DNA from 3 places in the Comamonas sediminis genome. Region 2 is predicted to be linked to each of the others. Evidence: predicted binding sites of a transcription regulator. Region 2 holds the regulator's gene; each other region holds the start of a gene.
What was found. Region 2 encodes NrdR, which represses ribonucleotide reductase genes. Its sites were predicted from a motif close to CACNANATNTNGTG; they were not measured.

Region 1 (4,491 bases), on a different contig from region 2:
CTTTGGGAGCAGAGGGTCGCGAGTTCGAATCCCGCCGCTCCGACCATTCCATTTAAAAACCTGTTGCATGCAAATGCAGCAGGTTTTTTGTTTTGCTGATCCGCGATTCGATACGGCTTGTATTGTTAAAGCGCTGGCAACGCTGGTTGACAGTCCGGCCAAGGTGGGGCGCTGGGTGCAGCGCCGAGGCCCATGCTGCGCAGCGGGCAGGGCGGCTGCCTGCCAACCGTCCGATCCGCTAAAAAGTTGTCAAAGTAATCAATTTTCGTCAGAAGGGGCTGCGGCTCGATATACAATAGCGGCTTAGTCGGAGCGTAGCGCAGCCTGGTAGCGCATCTGCTTTGGGAGCAGAGGGTCGTGAGTTCGAATCCCACCGCTCCGACCATCCCTATTGAAAACCTGTTGCACGCAAGTGCAGCAGGTTTTTCGTTTGGGCAGTTCCAAAAACGCCAGTTGCGCCCCACCATCCCAGTGGGTCTAGGGCGCCATCGTCCAAGCCATTAACCAGATGGCGATCGCCGTCAACATGGCTTGGCGATGCCCTTGCGTGGGGCGGGGAATGTATCCGGCTGGATACATATATTTTCCGAGCCGATGCACGTTGATTTTGCTGCATTCTTCGCTGAAACAGGCTTTGCCTAGCAGAAATTGGGCCTGCTTTTTTGCTGCCAGGAACGCTACAGGTAGCGTACACTCAATCCCATAGACACCATATGTAGTGTCCACCGCTTCCCCCACTGGTTATCCGATGCTGGTCTCCCTCCAGCCACTGCGCGCCTGCGATGCCGGGCGCGTTTTGGCGCGGGATAGCTGTGTCTTGCGCCCGTGGTCCTGCGTTTTTTATCCCATTAGAAACATCGCAAATGAACCAGACAAGCACTATGAGAGTCACCAAGCGTGACGGTCGCGTTGAACCCATCGACCTGGACAAAATCCACCGAGTGATTGACTGGGCGGCTAAAGGCCTGAGCAATGTGTCGGTCTCGCAGATCGAGCTGCAGTCGCATATCCAGTTCTATGACGGCATCCGCACCGATGCGATCCATGAAACCATCATCAAGTCCGCCGCCGACCTGATCTCCGAAGACGCGCCCGACTACCAGTACGTCGCAGCGCGCCTGGCCATCTTCCACCTGCGCAAGATTGCGTTCGGCCAGTTCGAGCCGCCGCATCTGTACGAGCATGTGCAAAAGCTCACCGAGCTCAAGAAGTACGACCCCCATCTGCTGGCCGATTACAGCCGCGAAGAGTACGACGAGATCAATGGTTTCATCGACCACTGGCGCGATATGGACTTCTCCTACGCCGCCGTGAAGCAGCTCGAAGGCAAGTACCTGGTGCAGAACCGGGTGACCAAGCGCATCTACGAAAGCCCGCAGATCCTGTACGTACTGGTTGCGATGAGCCTGTTTGCCAAGTACCCGGCCGACCGCCGTTTGCAGTACATCAAGCGCTTCTATGATGCCGTCTCGCGCTTCAAGATTTCGCTGCCCACGCCCATCATGTCGGGCGTGCGCACGCCGCTGCGCCAGTTCAGCTCCTGCGTGCTGATCGAGTGCGACGACAGCCTCGACAGCATCAATGCCACCACCAGCGCCATCGTCAAGTACGTCTCGCAGCGCGCCGGTATCGGCATCAACGGTGGCCGCATTCGCGCGCTGGGCAGCGAGATCCGTGGCGGCGAGGCGCAGCACACCGGCTGCCTGCCTTTCTTCAAGATGTTCCAGTCGGCCGTCAAGTCCTGCTCGCAAGGCGGCGTGCGCGGCGGTGCAGCCACCTTGTTCTACCCGCTGTGGCACCTGGAAGCCGAGTCGCTGCTCGTGCTGAAGAACAACCGTGGCGTCGAAGAAAACCGCATCCGCCATCTGGACTACGGTATCCAGATCAACCGCATGCTCTACCAGCGCCTGATCAAGGGCCAGAACATCAGCCTGTTCTCGCCCCATGATGTGCCCGGTCTGTACGAGGCCTTCTTTGCCGACCAGAACAAGTTCGAAGAGCTGTACGTCAAGTACGAGAGCGACGAATCCATCCGCAAGCGCACCTTGCCGGCAGTGGAGCTATTCTCGCTGATGATGCAAGAGCGTGCCAGCACCGGCCGTATCTACATCCAGAACGTGGACCACTGCAACACGCACAGCCCGTTCAACCCGGCCGTCGCTCCCGTGCGCCAGTCGAACCTGTGCATGGAAATCCTGCTGCCGACCCACCCGCTCGAAGACATCAAGGACGAGAACGGCGAAATCGCGCTGTGCACCCTGTCGGCCTTCAACCTGGGCGCGCTGGAATCGACCGACGAGCTCGAAGAGCTGGCCGACCTGATCGTGCGCGCACTCGATGCCCTGCTGGACTACCAGGACTACCCGGTGGCCGCTGCCCGCATTGCGACCGAAAAGCGCCGCTCGCTGGGCGTGGGCGTGATCAACTACGCCTACTACCTGGCCAAGAATGGTGTGCGCTACTCCGACGGTTCGGCCAATGGCCTGACCCACCGCACCTTCGAAGCCATCCAGTACTACCTGCTCAAGGCATCGGTGCAGCTGTCGCGTGAATTCGGTCCTTGCACCGCCTTTGCCGAAACCAACTACGCCGCCGGCATCCTGCCGATCGATACCTACAAGAAGGACATCGACGGCCTGACCGACGAGCCCCTGCACCTCGACTGGGAAACGCTGCGCACCGAGATCAAGACCCATGGTCTGCGCAACTCGACCCTGACCGCGCTGATGCCGTCCGAGACCTCCAGCCAGATCGCCAACGCGACCAACGGCATCGAGCCTCCACGGGGCTTTGTGTCGGTCAAGCAGTCCAAGGACGGCATCCTGCGCCAGGTGGTGCCGGAGATCGATCGCTTGAAGGGCCAGTACGAACTGCTCTGGCAAATGCCCAACAACGATGGCTACCTGAAGCTCGTGGGCCTGATGCAGAAGTTTGTCGACCAGTCCATCTCGGCCAACACCAACTACGACCCGCAGCGCTTCGCCGACGGCAAGGTGCCGATGCAGCAACTGCTCAAGGACCTGTTGCAGGCCTACAAGTTGGGTGTCAAGACCCTGTACTACCACAACACCCGTGATGGTGCCGAAGACATGCAGGGCGCGGCTGCAGAAGACGACTGCGCCAGCGGCGCCTGCAAGATCTAAGCGGAGAGAAGGCGATGGCATACAGCACCTTCTCCAAGGTCGACAATGACCAGCTCAAGGAACCGATGTTCTTTGGCAATCCGGTCAACGTCGCCCGCTACGACCAGCAGAAGTACCCGATCTTCGAGAAGCTGATCGAAAAGCAGCTCTCGTTTTTCTGGCGCCCTGAAGAAGTGGACATCACGCAGGACCGTATCGACTACCAGAACCTGCCTGACCACGAAAAGCACATCTTCATCAGCAACCTGAAGTACCAGACCCTGTTGGACTCGATCCAGGGGCGCAGCCCCAACATGGCCTTCTTGCCGCTGGTGTCGCTGCCAGAGCTGGAGACCTGGATCGAGACCTGGGCGTTTTCCGAGACCATCCACTCGCGCTCCTATACGCACATCCTGCGCAACATCGTCAACGATCCATCGGTGATCTTTGACGACATCATGCGCAACGAGAGCATCAAGCTGCGCGCGGGCGACATCTCGTCGTACTACGACGACCTGATCCGCGATGCGATGCTGCACGCCCAGCTGGGCCCGGGCAGCCACACAATCAATGGCGTGGTGCACGAGATCGATGTGTACCAGCTCAAGAAGAAGATGTACCTGTGCCTGATGAATGTGAACATTCTGGAGGCCATCCGCTTTTATGTGAGCTTTGCCTGCTCCTTTGCGTTTGCCGAGCGCAAGCTGATGGAGGGCAATGCCAAGATCATCCGCCTGATCGCCCGCGATGAAGCGCTGCACCTGACCGGCACCCAGCACTTGCTCAACATCATGCGCTCGGGCCAGGACGATCCGGACTTTGCCAAGATCGCCAAGGAGACCGAGCAGGAATGCTTTGAGATGTTCAAGACGGCTGCCTTGCAGGAAAAGCAGTGGGCCGAGTACCTGTTCCGCGACGGCTCGATGATCGGCCTTAACAAGGACATTCTGAGCCAGTACGTGGAGTACATCACCAATATCCGCATGTCGGCGATCGGCCTCAAGCCCGCGTTCGAGAACGCCAAGAGCAACCCGATCCCCTGGATCAACACCTGGCTGTCGTCCGACACCGTGCAGGTGGCCCCGCAAGAGGTGGAGCTGAGCTCCTACCTGGTGGGCCAGATCAACGCCGAAGTCTCGCTGGATGACCTGAGCGGAATCGAGTTGTGACTACGGTCAGCACCACGGACACCCTCATACGCGTGCTGCCAGGGGAGACCCTGCTTGAAGCGCTAGAGCGCACTGGCCACGATGTGGAATACCAGTGCCGTGGTGGCTATTGCGGCAGCTGCCGCCTCACCTTGGTCGAAGGCGAAGTCGTCTACACCCAGGAGCCGCTGGCCTTTGTCGGGCCCCATGAAGTGGTTCCT
Region 2 (4,491 bases):
AGCGGTTATTTCACGATAGACGGTGAGCAGCCCAACCTGTGGGCCCCCATTTCGGGCCTGTATGCCTGCGGCGCCGATCTGGGCGAGCCGGGCTGGCTGCGCATCCATGCCAATTTTGACCACCACCGCGATGGCTTGCTGCGGCTGCTGGGCCTGCCCACCGGCGCAGCCACTCCGCGCCAGGCGGTGGCCGATGCGCTCAAAGGCTGGACGGCGCAGGCGGTGGAAGAGCGGGCCGCAGCGCTCGGTCTGGTGGTCGCAGCCGCCCGCAGCCCGCAGGCCTGGCAGGCCCACCCCCAAAGTGCGGCGGTGGCAGCGCAGCCCCTGGTGTCCATCACGCAACTGGACAGCGGCCAGCCCGCCGCAGCCCGTGACTGGCCTGCGCCTGCCCGGCACCGGCCGCTGGATGGCCTGCGCGTGCTGGACCTGACCCGCATTCTGGCCGGACCCGTGGCCGCCCGCAGCCTGGCCGCGCAAGGGGCCGATGTGCTGATGGTCAATGGCCCGGGCCTGCCCAATATCGACGCCATTGCCGATATGAGCCGGGGCAAGCGCTCGGTGTTGCTGGACCTGAAAACGCAGACAGGCCAGCGCAACATGGCCGCGTTGCTGGGCCAGGCCCATGTGCTGCTGCAGGGTTACCGGCCTGGCGCGCTGGATGCGCTGGGGCTGGAGCCGCAGTCTGTCGCCCGGCTGCGGCCCGGTATCGTGTATGCCAGCTTGTCGGCCTACGGGCGCAGCGGCCCCTGGGCCGACCGGCGTGGCTTCGATTCGCTGGTGCAGACGGTTTGCGGCATCAACTGGGCCGAGGGCCAGGCTTTTGGCAGCGCGGGGCTGCGGGCGCTGCCGCTGCAGATTCTGGATTACAGCGCGGGCTTTATGCTGGCCTTTGGCATCCAGGCGGCCTTGTACCGCCAGGTGACGCAAGGCGGCAGCTGGCATGTGCAGGTATCGCTGGCGCGCGTGGCGCAGTGGCTGCAATCCATGGGGCAGCGGCCGGTATCGGCTGCGCCGGCACCCGCCAGCGTGCCGCCAGCGGCCTATCTGGAAACCATGGACACCGGCTTTGGCCGCCTGCGCGCGGTGCGCCACAGCGCGGTGCTGCAGGGCCTGCCCAGTGGCTGGCCCCATGCCGGCCAGCCGCCCGGGGGTGAGCAGCCCTGCTGGTGAGCCCTGCGGGGCTGTGCGGGGCACTGGCATCAGTGATAATGGCGGGCTATGAGCGGCAATACCTTCGGCACCCTATTTACTGTTACCAACTTTGGCGAATCCCATGGCCCGGCGATTGGCTGCGTGATTGACGGCTGCCCACCGGGCATGGCGTTGAGCGAGGCAGACATCCAGCAGGATCTGGACCGCCGCCGCCCCGGCACCAGCAAATTTGTCACCCAGCGCAATGAGCCCGACAGCGTGGAGATTCTGTCGGGCGTTTACGAGGGCAAGACCACGGGCACGCCGATTGCGCTGCTGATCCGCAATACCGACCAGCGCAGCAAGGACTACTCCAATATTGCGCAGAGCTTTCGCCCGGGCCATGCCGACTATGCCTACTGGCACAAGTACGGCATCCGCGACCCGCGTGGTGGCGGCCGCTCGTCGGCCCGGCTGACGGCGCCTACCGTGGCGGCCGGCGCCGTGGCCAAGAAGTGGCTGAAAGAGAAGTTCGGCACCGCGTTCCGCGCCTGCATGCTGCAGGTGGGCGAGGTGGCCCTGCCGTTCGAGGACTGGGCGCATGTGCCCAACAACCCGTTTTTTGCACCGGTGGCCGATGTCAGCCGCTATGAAGACTATATGGATGCGCTGCGCAAGGCGGGCGACTCCTGCGGCGCGCTGATCCGCGTGCAGGCCAGCGGTGTGCCGGTGGGCCTGGGCGAGCCGCTGTATGACAAGCTCGATGCCGATATCGCCTACGCGATGATGGGCCTCAATGCCGTCAAGGCGGTGGAGATCGGCGCTGGTTTTGACAGCGTGGGCCAGCGTGGCACCACGCACGGTGATTCGCTCAGCCCCCAGGGCTTTCGCAGCAACAATGCCGGCGGCATTCTGGGCGGCATCAGCACCGGGCAGGACATCGAGATCCGCATCGCCATCAAGCCGACCAGCTCGATCATCAGCCCCCGCGAGTCCATCGATACCGAGGGCAACAGCACCGAAGTCATCACCAAGGGCCGGCACGACCCCTGCGTGGGCATCCGCGCCGCACCGATTGCCGAGGCCTTGCTGGCCATGGTGCTGATGGACCATGCGCTGCGCCACCGCGCCCAGAACAGTGATGTGGTGCAGGCCGTGGGCCCGATCGCCGCCGAGGCGCCGCGGGACTGACGAGGCGCAGCCCGGGCTGGCTCCATGGCTGGCCTCCCCAAATAAAAATGCGAACCCTGGGGTTCGCATTTTTTCGTTGGCTCAGTCCTTTTTACGGGCGCCGTCTTTTTTGGCAGCCGGCGGCGGGGTGGTTACCTCGTCGACGATGGACTTGAACTGGTCAATGTCCTCAAAGCTGCGATACACGCTGGCGTAGCGGATGTAAGCCACCTTATCGAGCTTTTGCAGCTCGGCCATGACCAGCTCCCCGATCAGATGGGTCTGCACCTCGCGCGCACCCAGGGTGCGCAGCTTGTCTTCGACATGCTCGAGTGCCATGTCCACCTTGTCGATGCTTACCGGGCGCTTGCGCAGCGCCAGGCTGAAGGAGCCGCGCAGCTTGCTGCGGTCGTAGTCGATGCGCCGGCCGTCCTTCTTGACGATGACCGGCAGGCTGACTTCGGGCCGCTCGTAGGTGGTGAAGCGCTTTTCGCAATGGCCGCATTGGCGCCTGCGCCGTACAAAGCCGCCGTCTTCTGCAACACGGGTCTCCACCACCTGGGTATCGGGATGGCTGCAGAAGGGGCATTTCATAGGCGCGGGCGCTGCTCAGATCAACGGTAGACGGGGAAACGTGCGGTCAGGGCGTTGACCTTTGCGCGCACGGCGGCGATGTTGGCCTCGTCACGGGGGTTGTCCAGCACGTCGGCGATCAGGTTGGCGGTCAGGCGCGCTTCTTCGTCCTTGAAACCACGGGTGGTCATCGCAGGCGTACCGATACGGATGCCGCTGGTGACCATCGGCTTTTCCGGGTCGTTGGGGATGGAGTTCTTGTTGATCGTCATGTGGGCAGCGCCCAGCACGGCTTCGGCTTCCTTGCCGGTGATGCCCTTGGCGCGCAGGTCCACCAGCATCACGTGGCTTTGCGTGCCACCGGAGATGATGCGCAGGCCGCGCTCGGTCAGGGTCTCGGCCACGATGCGGGCGTTGGTCTTGATCTGCTGGGCATAGGTCTTGAACTCGGGCGACAGCGCTTCCTTGAAAGCCACAGCCTTGGCAGCGATCACATGCATCAGCGGGCCGCCTTGCAGGCCGGGGAACACGGCCGAGTTGATGGCCTTTTCGTGCTCGGCCTTCATCAGGATGACGCCGCCACGTGGGCCGCGCAGGCTCTTGTGGGTCGTCGTCGTCACCACATCAGCGTGGGGCACGGGGTTGGGGTACTCGCCTGCGGCGATCAGACCGGCATAGTGGGCCATGTCCACCATGAAGATCGCGCCGACATCCTTGGCCACCTTGGCAAAGCGGGCGAAGTCGATTTCCAGCGAGTAGGCCGAAGCGCCAGCGATGATCAGCTTGGGCTTGGTCTCGTGCGCCTTCTTTTCCATGGCGTCGTAGTCCAGCTCTTCCTTCGCGTTCAGGCCGTAGGAGACGACGTTGAACCACTTGCCGGAGATGTTCAGCGGCATGCCGTGGGTCAGGTGACCGCCTTCGGCCAGGCTCATGCCCATGATGGTGTCGCCGGGCTTGAGGAAGGCCAGGAAGACTGCCTCGTTGGCGGAGGCGCCGCAATGGGGCTGCACGTTGGCCGCTTCAGCGCCAAACAGCTGCTTGACGCGGTCGATCGCCAGTTGCTCGGCGATATCGACAAATTCGCAGCCGCCGTAGTAGCGCTTGCCGGGGTAGCCTTCGGCGTACTTGTTGGTCAGCTGGGTGCCCTGGGCCCACATCACGGCAGGGGAGGCATAGTTCTCGCTGGCGATCAGCTCGATGTGCTGCTCTTGACGCTGGTTTTCGGCCTGGATGGCTGCAAAGAGTTCTGCGTCGGTCTGTTCGACAAGGATGTTGCGTTGGTACATGGCGGTCGTTGGAGTCAGAAGTGAGCCCTGCCTGCCAACGTTGAGGGTGGCAAAAACAGGGGCTGCCCAGGCGCACGGCTAACACGTGGCGGGTGCGGGGGACGGTGGGCCCGCCCTGGCACTGCACGGTACGCTCCCCGGTGGTTGCTGCAGGCCGGGCCTGCATTCCACGTCAACAATCCGGTCATACAGATGTCTATCGCCAGTCGCGTACCCGGCTAGTGTAGCCGAGGCCACAGCGCGCTGGAGGCAATGGGTTTATCGCGTTCGCCAGTAAAGACCAGGCCCCCAAGCAAAAAGCACCCTCAAGGGGTGCTTTGCCAGGGGGTGA
Region 3 (4,491 bases), on a different contig from region 2:
ATCTGATCGTCGTCCACTCGATCAGCCTGCCACCGGGCATCTACGGCACGGGCGATGTCCAGCGCCTGTTCACCAACCAGCTCGACTGGGATGCGCACCCGTACTTCCAGACCATCCGCGGGCTGCAGGTCTCCTCGCATTTCTTCATCACCCGCGAAGGGGCCGTGTGGCAATTTGTCAGTGCCGACGACCGCGCCTGGCATGCCGGCCAGTCGTTCTGGCGCGGGCGGCCGCGCTGCAATGACGACTCCATCGGCATCGAACTCGAAGGCCTGGAGGGCGAGACCTTCGAGCCGGCGCAATACCAGAGCCTGGTGCAGCTGTGCCAGCAGATCCGCGCGCAGTATGCGATTGCCTATATCGCCGGCCACGAGCACATCGCGCCCGGCCGCAAGAACGATCCCGGCCCCGGCTTTTCCTGGCCCCGCCTGCAGCAGGAGCTGGACTGGCCTGCCGCGATGTTTCCACCTTCTATCGGGCTGTAGATCTGCCATCGGTGCAGAGGCCCTTTTTCGCCGCGCGTTGGCATTTTTGCAGGCCCGGACGCCTGCGAAATGTGGGATTTTCTCCTGTTTGAAAAATTATTTTTTCTGTGCGCTGGCCCCGTTTTGCGCAGGCTCGCAATGGGGATCGCCCCGCAACACACGCACAGCGGTGGTTTGCATGCCCAAATGACGACGCCATGCGCAGTTGCCGCTGTTTTGCTGCGCAGCATGGCGACAGCCCCTACACACAAAATGCGCAATGCCCCATACACTACAGGTAGTGTCCAGCGCTCAAGAAAACACTACATGTAGTGTGATGCGGTTTCCAGAGGCTTGGTGATACCGGCATACCACAGCGCTGTTTCTCCGGTTTTTTGCACCCACTGAGAGGACATCATGAGCGCTGCTTCGCTTTCCGAGCTACAGGCCGCACCGGCCACCAGCTCGCGCACCCTGGATGGATTCACCGTACTGCCGGACTACCAGATCATGCGGCGCAACGGCGCAGTTGTCCCCTTCGAGCCTGCAAAGATCACCACCGCCATCATGAAGGCCTTCCTGGCCGTCCATGGCAGCCAGGGCTCGGCATCGGCCAGCGTTCGCGAAGTGGTCGAGAACCTGACCCACACGGTGGTACGCGCCCTGATGCGCTCGCGCCCCAGCGGCGGCACTTTTCACATCGAAGATGTGCAGGACCAGGTGGAGCTGGGTCTGATGCGTGGCGGCAACCACGAGGTCGCGCGGGCCTACGTGCTGTACCGCGAGCGCCGCAACCAGGAGCGCGCGCAGTTGCAGGCCCAGCACACACCCGCCCATGCCAGCCTGCATGTGCAGGACCGGGGCCAGCCGGTGCTGCTCGACGTCAAAAAACTCCATGACCGCATTGCGGCCGCATGCCAGGGGTTGGGCCAGGACGTCGACCCAGCACCGATCCTCAGCGAGACCCTGCGCAATCTCTACGACGGCGTTCCGATGGACGAGGTGTTCAAGGCATCGATCCTGGCAGCGCGCACCTTGATTGAAAAAGACCCCGACTACAGCTTTGTCACCGCGCGCCTGCTGCTGCACACCATCACGCGCGAAGTGATCGGCCAGGATGTCAGCAGTGCCGACATGGGCGCGGCCTACCGCAGCTACTTCCCCGGCTTTGTCGCGCAAGGTGTCGCGCATGAACTGCTCGCGCCCGAGATGCTGGACTTCGACCTGCCGCGCCTGGCCGCAGCCCTCCAGCCCGAGCGCGATCTGCAGTTTGACTACCTGGGGTTGCAGACTCTGTACGACCGCTATTTCCTGCATGTGCGCAAGCAGCGCATTGAGCTGCCCCAGGCCTTCTTCATGCGCGTGGCCATGGGCCTGGCGCTGAAGGAGGACGACCGCAATGCCAGGGCCATTGCGTTCTATGACCTGCTCTCGTCGTTCGACTTCATGTCGTCCACCCCCACCCTGTTCAACAGCGGCACCTTGCGCTCGCAGCTGTCGTCCTGCTATCTGACCACCGTGGCCGATGACCTGGGCGGCATCTACGATGCGATCCGCGAAAACGCGCTGCTGTCCAAGTTTGCCGGGGGCCTGGGCAATGACTGGACCCCCGTGCGTGCGATGGGTGCCCGCATCAAGGGCACCAATGGCGAGTCGCAGGGCGTGGTGCCTTTTCTCAAGGTGGTCAACGACACGGCCGTCGCCGTCAACCAGGGCGGCAAGCGCAAAGGCGCCGTCTGCGCCTACCTGGAGACCTGGCACCTGGACATCGAGGAGTTTCTGGAGCTGCGCAAGAACACCGGTGATGACCGCCGCCGCACCCATGACATGAACACCGCCAACTGGATCCCCGACCTGTTCATGCAACGGGTCATGGAAAAAGGGACCTGGACCCTGTTCTCACCCTCGGACGTTCCTGACCTGCACGACCGCTTTGGCAAGGATTTCGAGCGGGCCTACACCGCTTACGAGGCCCAGGCGGCGACCGGCGAACTGGCGCTGAGCAAGACGCTGCCGGCGGTCGATCTGTGGCGCAAGATGCTGTCCATGCTGTTCGAGACCGGCCACCCCTGGATCACCTTCAAGGATGCCTGCAACCTGCGCTCGCCACAGCAGCATGCGGGCGTCGTGCACTCCTCCAACCTCTGCACCGAGATCACGCTCAACACCAGCGACACGGAAACCGCCGTCTGCAACCTGGGCTCGGTCAACCTGGCGCGCCACCTGAAAGATGACGGGCAAGGCGGCCTGGCACTGGACCATGACAAGCTCAAGCGCACCGTCGCCACGGCCATGCGCATGCTCGACAACGTCATCGACATCAACTACTACGCGGTGGACAAGGCGCGCGACTCCAACCTGCGCCACCGCCCGGTGGGTCTGGGCATCATGGCCTTCCAGGACAGCCTCTACCAATTGCACATCCCCTACGCCAGCGATGCGGCGGTGCAGTTTGCCGACACCTCGATGGAGGCGGTTTGCTACTACGCCTATTGGGCATCGACCGAGCTGGCGCGCGAGCGCGGTGTCTACAGCAGCTACCCCGGCTCGCTGTGGAGCCAGGGCATTCTGCCGCTGGACACGCTGGACCTGCTCGCCCAGGCCCGAGGCCATGCCGACTATGTCCAGGTGGACCGCAGCATGCAGCTGGACTGGGAAGCACTGCGCCGCAAGATCGCGCAGGACGGCATGCGCAATTCCAACTGCGTCGCCATCGCACCCACCGCCACGATCTCCAACATCGTCGGTGTCGATGCCTCCATCGAACCCTCGTTTGGCAACCTGTCGGTCAAGTCCAACCTCTCGGGTGAGTTCACCGTGATCAACCAGTTCCTGGTGCGCGACCTCAAGAAGCTGGGCCTGTGGGACGACGTGATGGTGATGGACCTCAAGCATTTTGAGGGCTCGCTGCGCCCCATCGACCGCGTGCCCCATGCGCTCAAGGCTCTGTATGCCACGGCCTTTGAAGTCGATCCCGTCTGGCTGGTGGAAGCGGCCTCGCGGCGGCAGAAATGGATAGACCAGGCGCAGAGCCTCAATATCTATATGGCAGGGGCATCGGGCAAGAAACTCGACGATGCCTACAAGCTCGCCTGGGTGCGCGGCCTCAAGACCACGTACTACCTGCGCACCACCAGCGCCACGCAGGCTGAAAAGTCCACCATCCAAAGCCGCGTGCTCAATGCCGTGCCCAGCAGCCATGCCGCGCCCGCAGCCCAAGCGGTGGCAGCCGCCGCCGCTGCCCAGCCCGCCGCGCCCGGCACCGACATCCGCTTCTGCGCCATGGATGACCCCGGCTGCGAAGCCTGCCAGTGACTCCCGCACATCGTCCGAACCTGAACCACCACACCGGCCCCCACCAGGAGCGCACCACCCATGCTGAGCTTTGAAGAAGATTCCATCGACGCGTTGGCACCGCTCGCAGCCACTGCTGCGCTGCCCGCTGCACCACCACCTGCAGCGATGTTCAAGCGGGTCAACGCCGCCGACAAGCGCATCATCAACGCCAAGACCGATGTCAACCAGCTGGTGCCGTTCAAATACAAATGGGCCTGGGAGAAATACCTGGCTACCTGTGCCAACCACTGGATGCCACAAGAGGTCAACATGACGCGCGACATCGCGCTGTGGAAATCCCCGAATGGCCTGACCGAGGACGAGCGCCGCATCGTCAAGCGCAACCTGGGCTTTTTCGTCACGGCCGATTCGCTGGCCGCCAACAACATCGTGCTGGGCACCTACCGCCATATCACCGCGCCCGAGTGCCGCCAGTTTCTGCTGCGCCAGGCATTCGAGGAAGCCATCCACACCCATGCCTACCAGTACATCGTGGAGTCGCTCGGGCTGGATGAATCCGAGATCTTCAACGCCTACAACGAGGTCCCCTCGATCCGCAACAAGGATGCTTTCCTGATCCCGTTCATCGACGCGATCATGGACCCCAACTTCCAGACCGGCACCTCGCAGACGGACCAGACCTTGCTCAAAAGCCTGATCGTGTTTGCCTGTCTGATGGAGGGCCTGTTCT

Region 1: nrdA (class 1a ribonucleoside-diphosphate reductase subunit alpha) is a predicted target of NrdR. The motif match lies at 708-721, and genes of this name have one in related genera.
Region 3: AB7A72_RS09960 (ribonucleoside-diphosphate reductase subunit alpha) is a predicted target of NrdR. The motif match lies at 786-799, and genes of this name have one in related genera.

What each region holds. Positions count from the first base shown of each region.
Region 1 is NZ_JBGBDC010000002.1:302,730-307,220, reverse strand. Features, by position in the region: tRNA gene AB7A72_RS05615 (tRNA-Pro) at 1-46, shown strand, start outside; tRNA gene AB7A72_RS05610 (tRNA-Pro) at 309-385, shown strand; gene nrdA (class 1a ribonucleoside-diphosphate reductase subunit alpha) at 882-3,143, shown strand; gene nrdB (class Ia ribonucleoside-diphosphate reductase subunit beta) at 3,158-4,291, shown strand; gene yfaE (class I ribonucleotide reductase maintenance protein YfaE) at 4,288-4,491, shown strand, end outside.
Region 2 is NZ_JBGBDC010000001.1:134,778-139,268, reverse strand. Features, by position in the region: gene AB7A72_RS00615 (CoA transferase) at 1-1,170, shown strand, start outside; gene aroC (chorismate synthase) at 1,219-2,322, shown strand; gene nrdR (transcriptional regulator NrdR) at 2,404-2,895, opposite strand; gene glyA (serine hydroxymethyltransferase) at 2,916-4,160, opposite strand; ZMP/ZTP riboswitch at 4,218-4,380, opposite strand.
Region 3 is NZ_JBGBDC010000003.1:522,967-527,457, reverse strand. Features, by position in the region: gene ampD (1,6-anhydro-N-acetylmuramyl-L-alanine amidase AmpD) at 1-485, shown strand, start outside; gene AB7A72_RS09960 (ribonucleoside-diphosphate reductase subunit alpha) at 882-3,779, shown strand; gene AB7A72_RS09955 (ribonucleotide-diphosphate reductase subunit beta) at 3,840-4,491, shown strand, end outside.